Regions from separate parts of the Pseudomonas sp. VMV1 genome, predicted to be linked through region 2. Evidence: predicted binding sites of a transcription regulator. Region 2 holds the regulator's gene; each other region holds the start of a gene.
What was found. Region 2 encodes sigma-54, which starts transcription at its own class of promoters, with help from an activator protein. Its sites were predicted from a motif close to ANTGGCATNNANNTTGCTNT; they were not measured.
Positions count from the first base shown of each region.

Region 1: ACUCV0_RS08325 (circularly permuted type 2 ATP-grasp protein) is a predicted target of sigma-54. The motif match lies at 1,495-1,514, and genes of this name have one in related genera.
Region 3: ACUCV0_RS07380 (flagellar basal body rod protein FlgF) is a predicted target of sigma-54. The motif match lies at 1,383-1,402, and genes of this name have one in related genera.
Region 4: glnA (glutamate--ammonia ligase) is a predicted target of sigma-54. The motif match lies at 1,603-1,622, and genes of this name have one in related genera.

Region 1 is NZ_JBXGSE010000002.1:589,241-592,533, reverse strand. It holds gene ACUCV0_RS08325 (circularly permuted type 2 ATP-grasp protein) at 56-1,465, opposite strand; gene ACUCV0_RS08320 (ribonuclease E inhibitor RraB) at 1,723-2,064, opposite strand; gene speE (polyamine aminopropyltransferase) at 2,167-3,018, opposite strand; gene ACUCV0_RS08310 (PLD nuclease N-terminal domain-containing protein) at 3,115-3,293, opposite strand, start outside.
Region 2 is NZ_JBXGSE010000001.1:261,929-265,221, forward strand. It holds gene rapZ (RNase adapter RapZ) at 1-192, opposite strand, end outside; gene ptsN (PTS IIA-like nitrogen regulatory protein PtsN) at 194-658, opposite strand; gene hpf (ribosome hibernation-promoting factor, HPF/YfiA family) at 677-985, opposite strand; gene ACUCV0_RS01175 (RNA polymerase factor sigma-54) at 1,075-2,574, opposite strand; gene lptB (LPS export ABC transporter ATP-binding protein) at 2,677-3,293, opposite strand, start outside.
Region 3 is NZ_JBXGSE010000002.1:395,331-398,623, forward strand. It holds gene flgE (flagellar hook protein FlgE) at 1-1,308, shown strand, start outside; gene ACUCV0_RS07380 (flagellar basal body rod protein FlgF) at 1,458-2,198, shown strand; gene flgG (flagellar basal-body rod protein FlgG) at 2,245-3,030, shown strand; gene flgH (flagellar basal body L-ring protein FlgH) at 3,057-3,293, shown strand, end outside.
Region 4 is NZ_JBXGSE010000003.1:850,457-853,749, reverse strand. It holds gene thiI (tRNA uracil 4-sulfurtransferase ThiI) at 1-1,387, opposite strand, end outside; gene glnA (glutamate--ammonia ligase) at 1,773-3,179, shown strand.

The sequences.
Region 1 (3,293 bases), on a different contig from region 2:
TCGCCTTTCAAAGGTCCTTGCGGGGCCGCCGTGGCGGCCACTGTTCTGTGGCGATCTAGTCCTGGACCACCCAGGTGTCCTTGGTGCCGCCGCCTTGGGAGGAATTCACCACCAGCGAGCCTTCCCGCAGCGCGACCCGGGTCAGGCCGCCGGGCACCAGACGCGTCTTGCGCCCGGACAGCACGAAGGGCCGCAGGTCGATGTGCCGCGGCGCGATGCCGCTTTCGACGAAGGTCGGACAGGTGGACAGCGACAGGGTCGGTTGGGCGATGTAGGCGCTGGGATTGGCCTTGAGCCGCGCGCGAAAGGCTTCGATCTCCATGCTGCTGGCGGCGGGACCGACCAGCATGCCGTAGCCGCCGGAGCCATGGACTTCCTTGACGACCAGCTCGGGCAGATTGGCCAGCACATGGGACAGCTCGTCCGGCTTGCGGCACTGCCAGGTGGGCACGTTGTAGAGGATGGGTTCCTCACTGAGATAGAAGCGGATCATCTCCGGCACATAGGGATAGATCGACTTGTCGTCAGCGACCCCGGTGCCGATGGCATTGGCCAGGATGACGTTACCGGCGCGATAGGCGGCCAGCAGGCCCGGCACGCCGAGCATGGAGTCCGGATTGAAGGCCAGGGGATCAAGGAAGGCATCGTCGAGACGTCGGTAGATGACATCGACCTTTCGGAAGCCCGACGTGGTACGCATGAACACCTGTTCGTCGCGCACCAGCAAGTCGGCCCCCTCCACCAGTTCCACGCCCATCTCACGAGCCAGGAAGGCATGTTCGAAGTAGGCGCTGTTGAAACGGCCTGGTGTGAGGACCACCACCGTGGGGTTATTGACCGGGGTGGAGCTGCGCAAGGTATCGAGCAGGATGTTCGGATAGTGGTCGATGGGCGCGATGCGCTCCAGGGTGAACAGCTCGGGAAACAACCGCATCATCATCTTGCGGTTTTCGAGCATGTAGGACACCCCGCTCGGAGTACGCAGGTTGTCTTCCAGTACGTAGTAGGCACCATCGCCGTCGCGGACCAGATCGACACCGGCGATATGGGCATAGATGCCGTTGGGCAGATCCAGCCCCTGCATGGCCAGCTGGTACTGGTCGTTGGCCAGCACCTGCTCGGCCGGAATGACCCCGGCCTTGATGATGCGCTGGTCATGATAGAGGTCATGGAGAAACATGTTCAGCGCCTGGACCCGCTGAATGCAGCCTCGCTCGATGATCTGCCACTCGCTGGCGGGAATCGCCCGCGGCAGGGCGTCGAAGGGAATCAGACGTTCCGTGCCCTGCTCGTCCCCATAGAGGGTGAAGGTGATACCCGCGCGATGGAACAGCAGGTCGGCTTCGCGGCGGCGCTGGGCCAGGAGTTCAGGGGGTGTTTCCTTCAGCCACTGGGCATAGCGACCATAGTGCGGTCGGCATTGCGCCTGGACGTCGTACATCTCGTTATACAGTTGGCGGCTCATGCCGATCTCCTTGTCACCCACGGTGCAGCGTCGCAAGCCGCGTGCCACCGTAAGGGCCCTCAAGATCAGGCCCTCGCGTAGCTGCGAGGCGCGCGGTGCACCAAAGCCAGGCACGTAAGCGTGCGCATGCACCGCAACGTTTCCGTCATGAGCCTAAGACGGTGCGCCAAGCGGAAAGTGCGATGATTGAGGGGCGCGACGGTTACCGAAGATGAGACGGGCATCCCGTCCGGGATGCCGCCTCGCAACGCGTGGGATCAGGCGGGGCTGCGGTTGACTTCCTGGGTGACGCCCCAGCCATCGAGCTGCCCGCCGAGAGGTACCACCACGGCCTCGAGATCGCTTTCGAAATCATCGATGGTGGCGTGGGTAGCGAACATCACCTTGCTGACCTGCAGGTGCCAGCCGCCCTCTTCGTGGGGCACCACCTGGGCGTTAAGGGACTCGCCGTGAAACTGGTCCGCAGCGATGCGGGCCTTGCCTTCATCGGCGAAGATGGCGAAGAAGTCGATGGGATGAAAGCGGGCGAAATCGAAGCCGCCCTCTTTCATCCGCTGCAGCAGGTTCAAGCTCACATCATCGGCAAACGACAAGGACATAGGACTTCCCTCCTCTGGTTCGGATGATCGTCTCGCTGGCCATCGCTACCGACGCCAGCGAGTCGCGGCTGAGAACTCGAACGGTGCCGCGACCGCCAGGGCTTACGCCTTACCGATGGCCTCCAGCACGTATCGAGGTAGAGCAAAGGCAGCGGCATGCAGCTCCGGGGTGTAATAACGGGTCTGGATGCCTGTATCACTGTAGCGTTGCGCCAGGGTTTCGGCACTCTGCCGACGCAAGGTCGGGTCCTTGCTACCCCAGGCCAGGGTCATGACGCCCCCTATGTAGGTAGGCACCGCCGACAGATAAAAGTGCCAATCGGCGAACAGCCCGGACAGGCGGCTGGCGGTGGTCTTGACCTCGTCCAGCTGCAGGAACGGGGTACCGTTCTGCGCGACCATCACCCCGTTGTCGTTCAGGCAGCGGTGGCAGGCCTCATAGAAATTCTCGGAAAAGAGCACCTCGGCCGGGCCGATGGGGTCGGTGGAATCGGAGATGATGACGTCGTAGCGCTCGGTGGTGTTGGCGACGAAATTCATGCCGTCGTCGATTACCAGATTCAGGCGCGGATCGTCGAAGGCACCCGCCGAATGACCGGGGAAGTATTCCTTGCACATCTCCACCACCGAGCCATCGATCTCGACCATGGTGATGTGCTCGACGCCCTGATGCTTGGCCACTTCACGCAGGATGCCGCCGTCACCGCCGCCGATGATGAGCACCCGCCGCGGGGCCGGATGGGCGAGCAAGGGCACCTGGGTCAGCATCTCGTGATAGATGAATTCATCGGCCTCGGTGGTCTGGATGACGCCATCCAGGGCCATGACCTTGCCCAGCACCGCGTTCTCGAAGATCACCAGGTGCTGATGCTCGGTCCGCACCTCGTGGAGCAGGCGCTGGACGGTGAACCGCTGACCGTAGCCGTCGTAGAGGGTTTCCAGGTAGTCGCTCATGTCGATCTCCGCAGGTAGCTGGCCGAGACAGACAATGCCCGACCAAAAGCCGGGCATTGTAAGAGCTGGATGTGACAGGCTCCAGCGTTGCGCTGACTAGCCTTTATGGGTAGGCGCGGTGGCCGATCGATTGCCGCGCGGACCGGCGGCGGCCCAGGCGATCAGGCCGATCACCGGCAGTACGATGATGAGCACCGTCCAGACGATCTTGGCGTTGCTGGTGCTATCACTGCGGATCACATTGACGATTGCCCAGATGTCGAGCAGGAAGACGA
Region 2 (3,293 bases):
CAGATTGCGTGCATCGATGGACAGGGCGACCTTGGGCTGAGGTCGTTCCATGTCGGTGAGGGCGTGCTGGGCCAGTTCGGGCAGAAGGCTGGCCGGCAGGTTGTCGATGCAGTAGAAGCCATTGTCCTCAAGCACGTTGAGCGCCGTACTCTTGCCCGACCCGGAACGTCCGCTCACGATGATGAGGTGCATGTCAGTGTCCGCTCTGGGCCTCGACGACGATCTGATAGAGCGCCTGGCTGTCCTTGGCCTTGCGTAGCCGTTCGCGGATGTCCGCGCGGTCCAGGATGCCGGCGATCTGGCGCAGCAGGGTCAGGTGCTGTTCGGTAGCGGCTTCGGGTACCAGCAGCACGAACACCAGGTCTACCGGTGCGCCATCCAGGGAGTCGAAGTCCACGGGTTGCTGCAGGTGGAAGAGGACGCATAGCGGCTGTTGCAGGCCCGCCAGGCGACAGTGGGGAATGGCGATGCCATTGCCGAAGCCAGTGGAGCCCAGGCGCTCGCGCGCCATCAGGCATTCATGGATGTGCGCCGCGTCATGGCCAGGCAATTCCTGCGCGGCCAGTTCGGCGATACGTTCCAGTACGGCGGCTTTGCTGCCACCCGGCGCACCCGTCTGGGTGCGGCCGGGGGTCAGAATATTTTCGAGTCTGATCATAAAGCGGCGATCGAAACCTCAGCGGACGCCGACGCCCTGCTGGCGTTCGATCGATTTTTCCTTGTGTTTAATCAGTTGGCGGTCGAGCTTGTCGGCCAGGAGATCAATGGCGGCATACATGTCATCATGCTCGGCGTTGGCGACCACCGCGGCGCCAGCGACGTGCAGGGTGGCTTCGGCTTTCTGCTTGAGCTTGTCCACTTCCAGAATGACCTGGACGTTGGTAATACGGTCGAAGTGCCGTTCGAGGCGGGCGAGTTTCTCGCCGATGTAGTCACGCAGGGCTTCTGTCACTTCAAGCTGATGGCCACTGATGTTGACTTGCATACCGCTTCTCCTTATTGCCGGGCTGCGATCGGCGAAGCTGCTCGCCGACATGACACGGGTCGATCGAGGCACGGTCACATCAGGACGCGTCAGAGGAGACGCTTGCGTTCGCTGGACGGAGCGATACCCAGGGATTCCCGATACTTAGCCACCGTGCGACGAGCGACTTGTATACCTTGCGATTCCAGTAAACCAGCGATCTTGCTGTCACTCAACGGCTTTTTCGCGTTTTCCGCCGCCACCAATTTCTTGATGATCGCGCGGATCGCGGTGGAGGAGCATTCGCCCCCTTCGGCGGTGCTGACGTGACTGGAGAAGAAATACTTGAGTTCGTAGATGCCACGCGGGGTGTGCATGAACTTCTGGGTGGTCACCCGGGAGATGGTCGACTCGTGCATGCCCACCGCCTCGGCGATGTCGTGCAGGACCAACGGCTTCATGGCCTCTTCGCCGTATTCGAGAAAACCCCGCTGGTGCTCGACGATCTGGGTCGCCACCTTCATCAGGGTCTCGTTGCGGCTCTGCAGGCTCTTGATGAACCAGCGCGCTTCCTGCAGCTGATTGCGCATGTAGGTATTGTCGGCGCTGCTGTCGGCGCGTTTGACGAAGCCCGCATACTGGGGATTCACCCGTAGGCGCGGCATGGATTCCTGATTGAGCTCCACCAGCCAGCGCTCGTTGTGCTTGCGCACGATGACGTCCGGTACCACGTATTCGGCTTCGCCGGACTCGATCTGGGAGCCAGGCCGCGGATGCAGCGTCTGGATCAGCTCGATGATCGGCTTGAGTTCCTCTTCCTTGATCTTCATGCGCCGCATCAGCTGCGCGTAGTCGCGGCTGCCGAGCAGATCCAGGTAGTCACCGACCAGGCGCTTGGCCTCGCCGAGCAAGGGGAGGGTGGCCGGCAGTTGCGCCAGCTGGATCAGCAGGCATTCGCGCAGATTGCGAGCGGCGACGCCGGCGGGCTCGAATTGCTGGACCCGTCGGAGCACCACCTCGACTTCGTCGAGATCGACTTCCAGGTCCGGGTCGAGCGAGGCATGGATGTCTTCGAGGCTTTCCTGCAGGTAACCGTCGGTATCGATGCCATCGATGATGGCCAGCGCGATCAGCCGATCGAGGTCCGACATGGGTGCCAGGTTGAGCTGCCAGAGCAGATGCGTCTGCAGGCTCTCGCCCGCCGAGGTGCGAGTGGTGAAGTCCCACTCGTCGTCGTCACTGCTGGGCAGGCTGCTGGCGCTGGTCTGGTAGATGTCTTCCCAGGCCGTGTCGACCGGCAGCTCGCTGTCGCTGGGGATGCGCTCGCTCCACTCGGATTCGTCGGCCAGCTCGTTGGTGGCGACCGAGGTTTCCTTGAAGGTGGTTTCCATGTTGCCGGAGTTCGCGTGCTCGTCGCTTTCGCCCGAGGCTTCGCTCTGGTCGAAGTCTTCCCCGTCTTCCTGGCGTTCCAGCATCGGATTGGATTCCAGGGCTTCCTGGATTTCCTGCTGCAAATCGAGCGTCGAGAGCTGGAGCAGACGTATGGCTTGTTGCAGCTGCGGCGTCATCGTCAGCTGCTGGCCCATCTTGAGGACTAGCGATGGTTTCATGGCTGCGGAAATACACCTTGTCTACCGACGCGAACAGCGCCACCGAACCTCGCGAACCCTGCGAGCGTTAGCAAATTATATGCCTTGTTTCCCCGGGTTTGCCTAGAGGCGGAATTCGTGGCCCAGATAGACTTCCTTCACCAGGTCGTTGGCAAGGACTTCTTCGGCGGTGCCTTCGGCGATGAGCTGGCCGTCATTGACGATATAGGCCGTTTCGCAGATGGTCAGGGTTTCCCGCACGTTGTGATCGGTGATGAGCACACCGATGCCCTTGGCCTTGAGGTGGCGGATGATCTGCTTGATATCGCCCACCGAGATGGGGTCCACGCCCGCGAAGGGTTCGTCAAGCAGGATGAACTTGGGCGCGGTGGCGAGGGCGCGGGCGATCTCGACACGGCGTCTTTCACCGCCAGACAGGCTCATGCCCCGGTTGTCGCGGATGTGGGTGATGTGGAATTCCTGCAGCAGGCTTTCCAGCTCGCGCAGTCGTCCGGCCTTGTCCAGGTCCTTGCGGGTTTCCAGGATGCCAAGGATGTTGTCGGCCACGGTCAGCTTGCGAAAGATCGAGGCTTCCTGGGGCAGATAGCCGATCCCGGCACGGGCGCGGCCATGCATGGGCAGCGCGGTGACATCCTGGTCGTCGATCAGCACGCGACCCTGATCCGCCTTGACCAGGCCGACGATCATGTAGAAGCAGGTGGTCTTGCCGGCGCCGTTCG
Region 3 (3,293 bases), on a different contig from region 2:
AGCTTCAACGTCGGCCTCAGTGGCCTCAATGCCGCCGCCACCGATCTCAGCGTGACCGGCAACAACATCGCCAACGTGGGCACCACGGGCTTCAAGTCCTCGCGCGCCGAATTCGCCGATGTCTATTCCAGCTCCATGTACCTGGGGTCGAGTTCCAACCAGCCCGGCGCCGGCGTGCGGACCGCGGCCGTGGCCCAGCAATTCACCCAGGGCAACGTGACCAGCACCGGCAACGCCCTGGACATGGCGATCAATGGCGGCGGCTTCTTCGTCATGAACAACAACGGCTCCAACCTCTATTCGCGAGACGGCACCTTCAAGACCGACGCCAATGGCTTCGTGGTCAACAACTCCGGCTACAACCTGCGCGGCTACGCGGCGGACAGCGATGGCAACGTGATCAGCGGCATCGCCACCAACCTGAAGATCGACACCACCAACCAGGCGCCCAAGGCCACGACCAAGGACACCGAGGTGTTGAGTCTCAACTCGTCGGCGACCGTTCCCACCACGGCCACCTTCGACCCCAGCGATGCCACCAGCTTCAACAACTCGACGTCCACCAGCATCTACGACTCCCAGGGCAACGCCCATACCTTGACGTACTACTTCGCCAAGACCGGCACCAACACCTGGAACATGTACAGCCTGGTCGACGGGCGCAACCCGGCCGACCCGACGTCCACCACGCCCCTGAGCAACACCCTGACGTTCGACAGCACCGGCAAGCTCAGCGCCACGGGCGGTACCGGCCTCACCGTCACCAGCACCGGCAAGTTCGCGCTGAACAACTGGGTGCCGGCCACCGTGACCAACGCCTCCACCACGCCCAAGACCTATGGGGCCAACGGCGCGTCCGCCTCCACCACCGGTATCGCCATCGACCTGAGCAGCACCACGCAGACCGCGACCGCCTTCGCGGTGACCAGCAAATCCCAGGATGGCTACACCACCGGCCAACTGTCGGGCCTGTCCATCGATACCGAAGGCAAGCTCTACGCGAGCTTCACCAACAGCCAGTCCAAGGTGATCGGCCAGGTGATCCTGGCCAGTTTCGCCAACAACCAGGGCCTGACCCCGCTGGGCAGCAACACCTTCGCCCAGTCGTCCACCTCCGGCCAGGCGGTGGTGGGGACGCCGGCCTCGGGCACGCTGGGAACCCTGACCTCGGGCTCGCTGGAGGCTTCCAACGTCGATCTCAGTACCCAGCTGGTCAATCTGATCGTGGCCCAGCGTAACTACCAGGCCAACGCCAAGACCATCGAGACGGAAAACACGCTGTCGCAGACCATCATCCAGATCCGCTAACGGTTCTTTGACGGTCGCTGTGAAAAAGCCCTCCTTGCGAGGGCTTTTTCTTTTTAAATCAATGAAATGCTGGAAATGGCACGTGCCTTGCTGAAGAGGTCTGGACAGTTTCAGACCTGTAGCGATATTGATCGCCCTGCGAGGACCCTATGGACCGATTGCTATATCTCGCCATGACCGGCGCCAGCCAGAACACCATGGCCATCCAGGCGCATTCCAACAACCTCGCCAACATCTCCACCAGTGGCTTTCGTCGGGATTTCGAGCAGGCGCGTTCCATGCAGACCTTCGGCGAGAGCTACCCCTCGCGGGTCTATTCCATGAGCGAGCGTCCGGGGACCGACTTCACTCCAGGCACTCTGCAGGAAACCGGTCGGGATCTCGACGTCGCTATCCAGGGCAATGGCTGGATCGCGGTGCAGGGCGCGGATGGCAAGGAGGCCTACGTCCGTACCGGCAGCCTCAAGGTGGACGCTCTGGGCATGCTGCGTACCGGCAACGATTTGCCGGTGCTCGGCAATGGTGGGCCGATCGCCGTACCGCCCAATCAGCAGATCGAGATCGGCCAGGATGGCTCCATCACCGTTCGCGGCGCCGGGGAAAACACCAATGCCCTGGCGGTCATCGATCGCATCAAACTGGTCAATCCGGATCCGAAGAATCTCGAGAAGGGCCTGGACGGGACCATCCGCACCAAGGACGGCAAGCCTGCGGCAGCGGACGCTGGCGTCCAGGTGGTGTCCGGTTTCACTGAGTCGAGCAACGTCAGTGCGGTGGAGGAGATGACCTCGATCCTCTCGCTTTCGAAGCAATTCGAACTGCAGATCAAGATGATGAAATCCGCTGAGGACAACGACGCGTCCATGGCAAAGGTTTTGCAATTCAGCTGATTGAACGCTGTTGACGCCTGATTCCTGGCGCCGAAGGAGAAAAACGATGATTTCCGCCCTCTATGTCGCCAAGACTGGTCTGGCCGCTCAGGACACCAACCTGACGACCATCTCCAACAACCTGGCCAACGTCTCGACGACCGGCTTCAAGCGCGACCGCGCCGAATTCCAGGACCTGCTCTATCAGATCCGTCGCCAGCCCGGTGCGCAGTCCACCCAGGACAGCGAGCTGCCCTCGGGCCTGCAACTGGGTACCGGTGTGCGTATCGTCGGCACCCAGAAAACCTTTACCCAGGGCACCCTGCAAACGACCGAGCAGCCGCTGGACATGGCCATCAACGGCCATGGTTTCTTCCAGGTCCAGATGCCCGATGGCACCGTCAACTACACCCGCGACGGTACCTTCCACCTCAATGCCGACGGCCAGATCGTCACGGCCAATGGCTTTCCGGTGGAGCCCGCCATCACCGTGCCGGCCGATACCCAGACCTTCACCGTCGGCCAGGACGGCACCGTCTCCGTGACCCAGGCCGGCTCCTCGACCGTTACCACCATCGGCACCATCCAGACCGCCCAGTTCGTCAACCCGGGCGGCCTGCAGGCCATGGGCAACAACCTGTTCGCCGAGACCACCAGCAGCGGCGCGCCCCAGGTCGGTACGCCGGGCAACAACGGCCTGGGCACCATCCAGCAGAACACCCTAGAAACCTCCAACGTGAGCACCGTGGAAGAGATGGTGAACATGATCACCACCCAGCGCGCCTACGAGATGAATTCCAAGGTCATCTCCACCGCCGACCAGATGCTCGGCTTCGTCACTCAGAACCTGTAATAGCCACCCCTGCGAGGTAGCGCTCCATGAATCGTCTCTTTGCCGTCGCTCCGCTGTTCGGAGCGCTCGTTCTCGCAGGATGCGTAGCCCCGGCCGCCAAGCCGGACGATCCCTACTATTCCCCCGTATTGCCGCGCACCCCGGTGCCCGCGGCGCAGAACAACGGTGCCATCTTCCAGTCGGGCTTCGAGCAGAATCTCTACACCGATCGCAAGGCCTTCCGCATCGGTGACATCATCACCATCACCCTGCAGGAGAAGACC
Region 4 (3,293 bases), on a different contig from region 2:
TCATCACCCCGCGGTCGCAATAGAGAAGGTACTGGCGATTCTCGTCCAGTTCCTTGAAACGGCTGTTCAGCGCGAAGAACGGCATGGTCTGCACCTCGATGCCGGGCAGCTCCAGCGGCAGGTCTTCCTGGGCGTCGGGATGGCGAATGTCCACCACGATCTGCCCGGGCAGCGGCTGGTCCACCTCTTCCACCTGCACGTCCTTGCCCAGCTCCTCGATCACCTTGTCGACGGTGATGAAGCGGGCGCGCTCCAGCGCGGCGTCGAGCACCGCCATGTCGAACTTGCCTTCCTCGTGCTCCACCCGCAGGGCCTTGGCCTTGGTGGTGGGATTCACCGAGATGATGCCGCAGTACTCGGGCATGTGCTTGGCGAAGTCGGCGGTGCCGATGCGCTGGGCGGTATCGATGATGTCCTGCTTGTGGCTGGCCAGCAGCGGACGCAACACCAGGGTATCGGTGGCCTTGTCGATCACCGCCAGGTTGGTCAGGGTCTGGCTGGAGACCTGGGAGACGGCTTCGCCGGTCACCAGCGCCTCGATCTGCAGCTGCTCGGCGATGCGACTGGCCGCACGCAGCATCATGCGCTTGAGGATCACGCCCATGTGGCTGTCGTCGCACTGGGTGAGGATCTGCCCCACCACTTCCTCGAAGGGCACGCTGATGAACAGCACCCGCTGGGAGCGCCCGTATTTCTCCCAGAGATAGTGGGCCACTTCCATCACGCCCAGCTCGTGGGCCCGCCCGCCGAGATTGAAGAAGCAGAAATGGCTGACCATCCCGCGTCTCATCATCTGGTAGGCGGCCACGGTGGAGTCGAAGCCGCCGGACATCAGCACCAGCACCTGCTCCAGGGCGCCCAGCGGATAACCGCCCAGGCCTTCGTGATGCTCGTCGATGATGAACAGCTGCTGGTCGCGAATCTCCAGGCGGACGTTCACCTCGGGATTCTTCAGGGCGATGCCGGCGCCGCCGCAGCGCTCGCGCAGGCCGCCGCCGACATAACGCTCCACGTCCATCGAGGAAAAGTCGTGTCGACCGGCGCGCTTGCAGCGTACCGAGAACACCTTGCCGCGTACCCGCTCACCGAAGTGGCGCTCGCACAGCGAAAGGATGGTCTCGAAGTCACCCAGCGGATACTCGTGCACCTCGAGGAACTGGCCGATGCCAGGGGTGCAGGCCAGGCGCTGCTTCATGTCCGCCAGCACCCGTGGCTCGCTGATCGCGGTCTCGAGCGAGATGTTGTCCCAGACCCCCTCCACGCGGACATCCGGATCCAGATCGCGCAGCACGACACGAATGTTCTTCACCAGCTGGCGAATGAAATTCTTGCGCACCGGGCGACTCTTGATGGTGATTTCCGGAAAGACCTTGATGATGAGCTTCATGAGCGGGAAACGGGGGGCGGGTAACGCGAAAGAAAAGGGCGAATATCATACCTGAAAACCATCGAGCACTCGAATTCAACCGACAAAATCACCTCTGGCGCCATTTGAGTGCAGGGACGGATTTAGATGCACTATTTTGGTGCAATGATACGGCCTCGACTGGCCTGAAAACGGCATGGGAGGCGCCAGGAAGGCCCTCCAGCCCATTTGGGGGCACTGGCATACAACTTGCTCTCTTGTGAGGCAGCCGCCCCTGGGCCAGCATAGGGCGCTTTTCGTGGAACGCCGGTCATGGACCAGGCAATACGGGAGCGCCCCTCAAGGGCACAGCTGATACCGGGAGTACCGCCAACCGCTCCCGGCTGAAATTCCTCTGGAGGAAACCATGTCGAAGGCTGTTCAACTGATCAAAGAAAACGACGTGAAGTGGGTAGACCTGCGCTTCACCGACACCAAAGGCAAGCAGCAACACGTCACCATGCCGGCGCGTGACGCGCTGGACGAAGACTTCTTCGCCCACGGCAAGATGTTCGACGGCTCCTCCATCGCCGGCTGGAAAGGCATCGAAGCCTCCGACATGATCCTGCTGCCCGACGACAGCACCGCCGTTCTGGATCCCTTCACCGAAGAGCCGACCCTGATCCTGGTCTGCGACATCATCGAACCCTCCACCATGCAGCCCTACGAGCGCGACCCCCGTGGTATCGCCCGTGCTGCCGAGGAGTACCTGAAGTCCACCGGCATCGGCGACACCGTGTTCGTCGGCCCGGAGCCCGAGTTCTTCATCTTCGACGAAGTGAAGTTCAAGTCGGACATCTCCGGCTCCATGTTCAAGATCTTCTCCGAGCAGGCCTCCTGGAACACCGACGCCGACTTCGAGTCCGGCAACAAGGGCCACCGCCCGGGCGTCAAGGGCGGCTACTTCCCCCTGCCGCCGGTCGACCATGACCACGAAATCCGTACCGCCATGTGCAACGCCCTGGAAGAGATGGGCCTGGTCGTGGAAGTTCACCACCACGAAGTGGCGACCGCTGGCCAGAACGAGATCGGTGTGCAGTTCAACACCCTGGTCAAGAAGGCCGACGAGACCCAGACCCTGAAGTACGTCGTGCACAACGTGGCCGATGCCTACGGCAAGACCGCCACCTTCATGCCCAAGCCCCTGTACGGCGACAACGGCTCCGGCATGCACGTGCACATGTCCATCTCCAAGGATGGCAAGAACACCTTCGCTGGCGAAGGCTATGCCGGCCTGTCCGACACCGCCCTGTACTTCATCGGCGGCATCATCAAGCACGGCAAGGCGCTGAACGGCTTCACCAACCCGTCCACCAACAGCTACAAGCGTCTGGTGCCCGGCTTCGAAGCACCGGTCATGCTGGCCTACTCGGCCCGTAACCGTTCCGCCTCCATCCGTATCCCCTATGTGTCGAGCCCGAAAGCCCGCCGCATCGAAGCCCGCTTCCCGGATCCGGCTGCCAACCCCTACCTGTGCTTCGCCGCCCTGCTGATGGCCGGCCTGGATGGTATCCAGAACAAGATCCACCCCGGCGATGCCGCCGACAAGAACCTGTACGATCTGCCGCCGGAAGAAGGCAAGAAGATCCCGCAGGTCTGCGGCAGCCTGAAGGAAGCCCTGGAAGCCCTGGACGCCGGTCGTGCGTTCCTGACCAAGGGCGGCGTCTTCACCGACGAGTTCATCGATGCCTACATCGAGCTGAAGTCCGAGGAAGAGATCAAGGTGCGTACCTTCGTGCACCCGCTGGAATACGATCTGTACTACAGCGTCTGATCCCGCTGCGGTAAGCGAAAGGCCTCCCTCGGGAGGCCTTTTCTTTGCGCCACGAAAAGCCGTCGCGACCGACGCAGCGCCACGCACGCCAAGTTGCCTACCGGCGCACGCGGC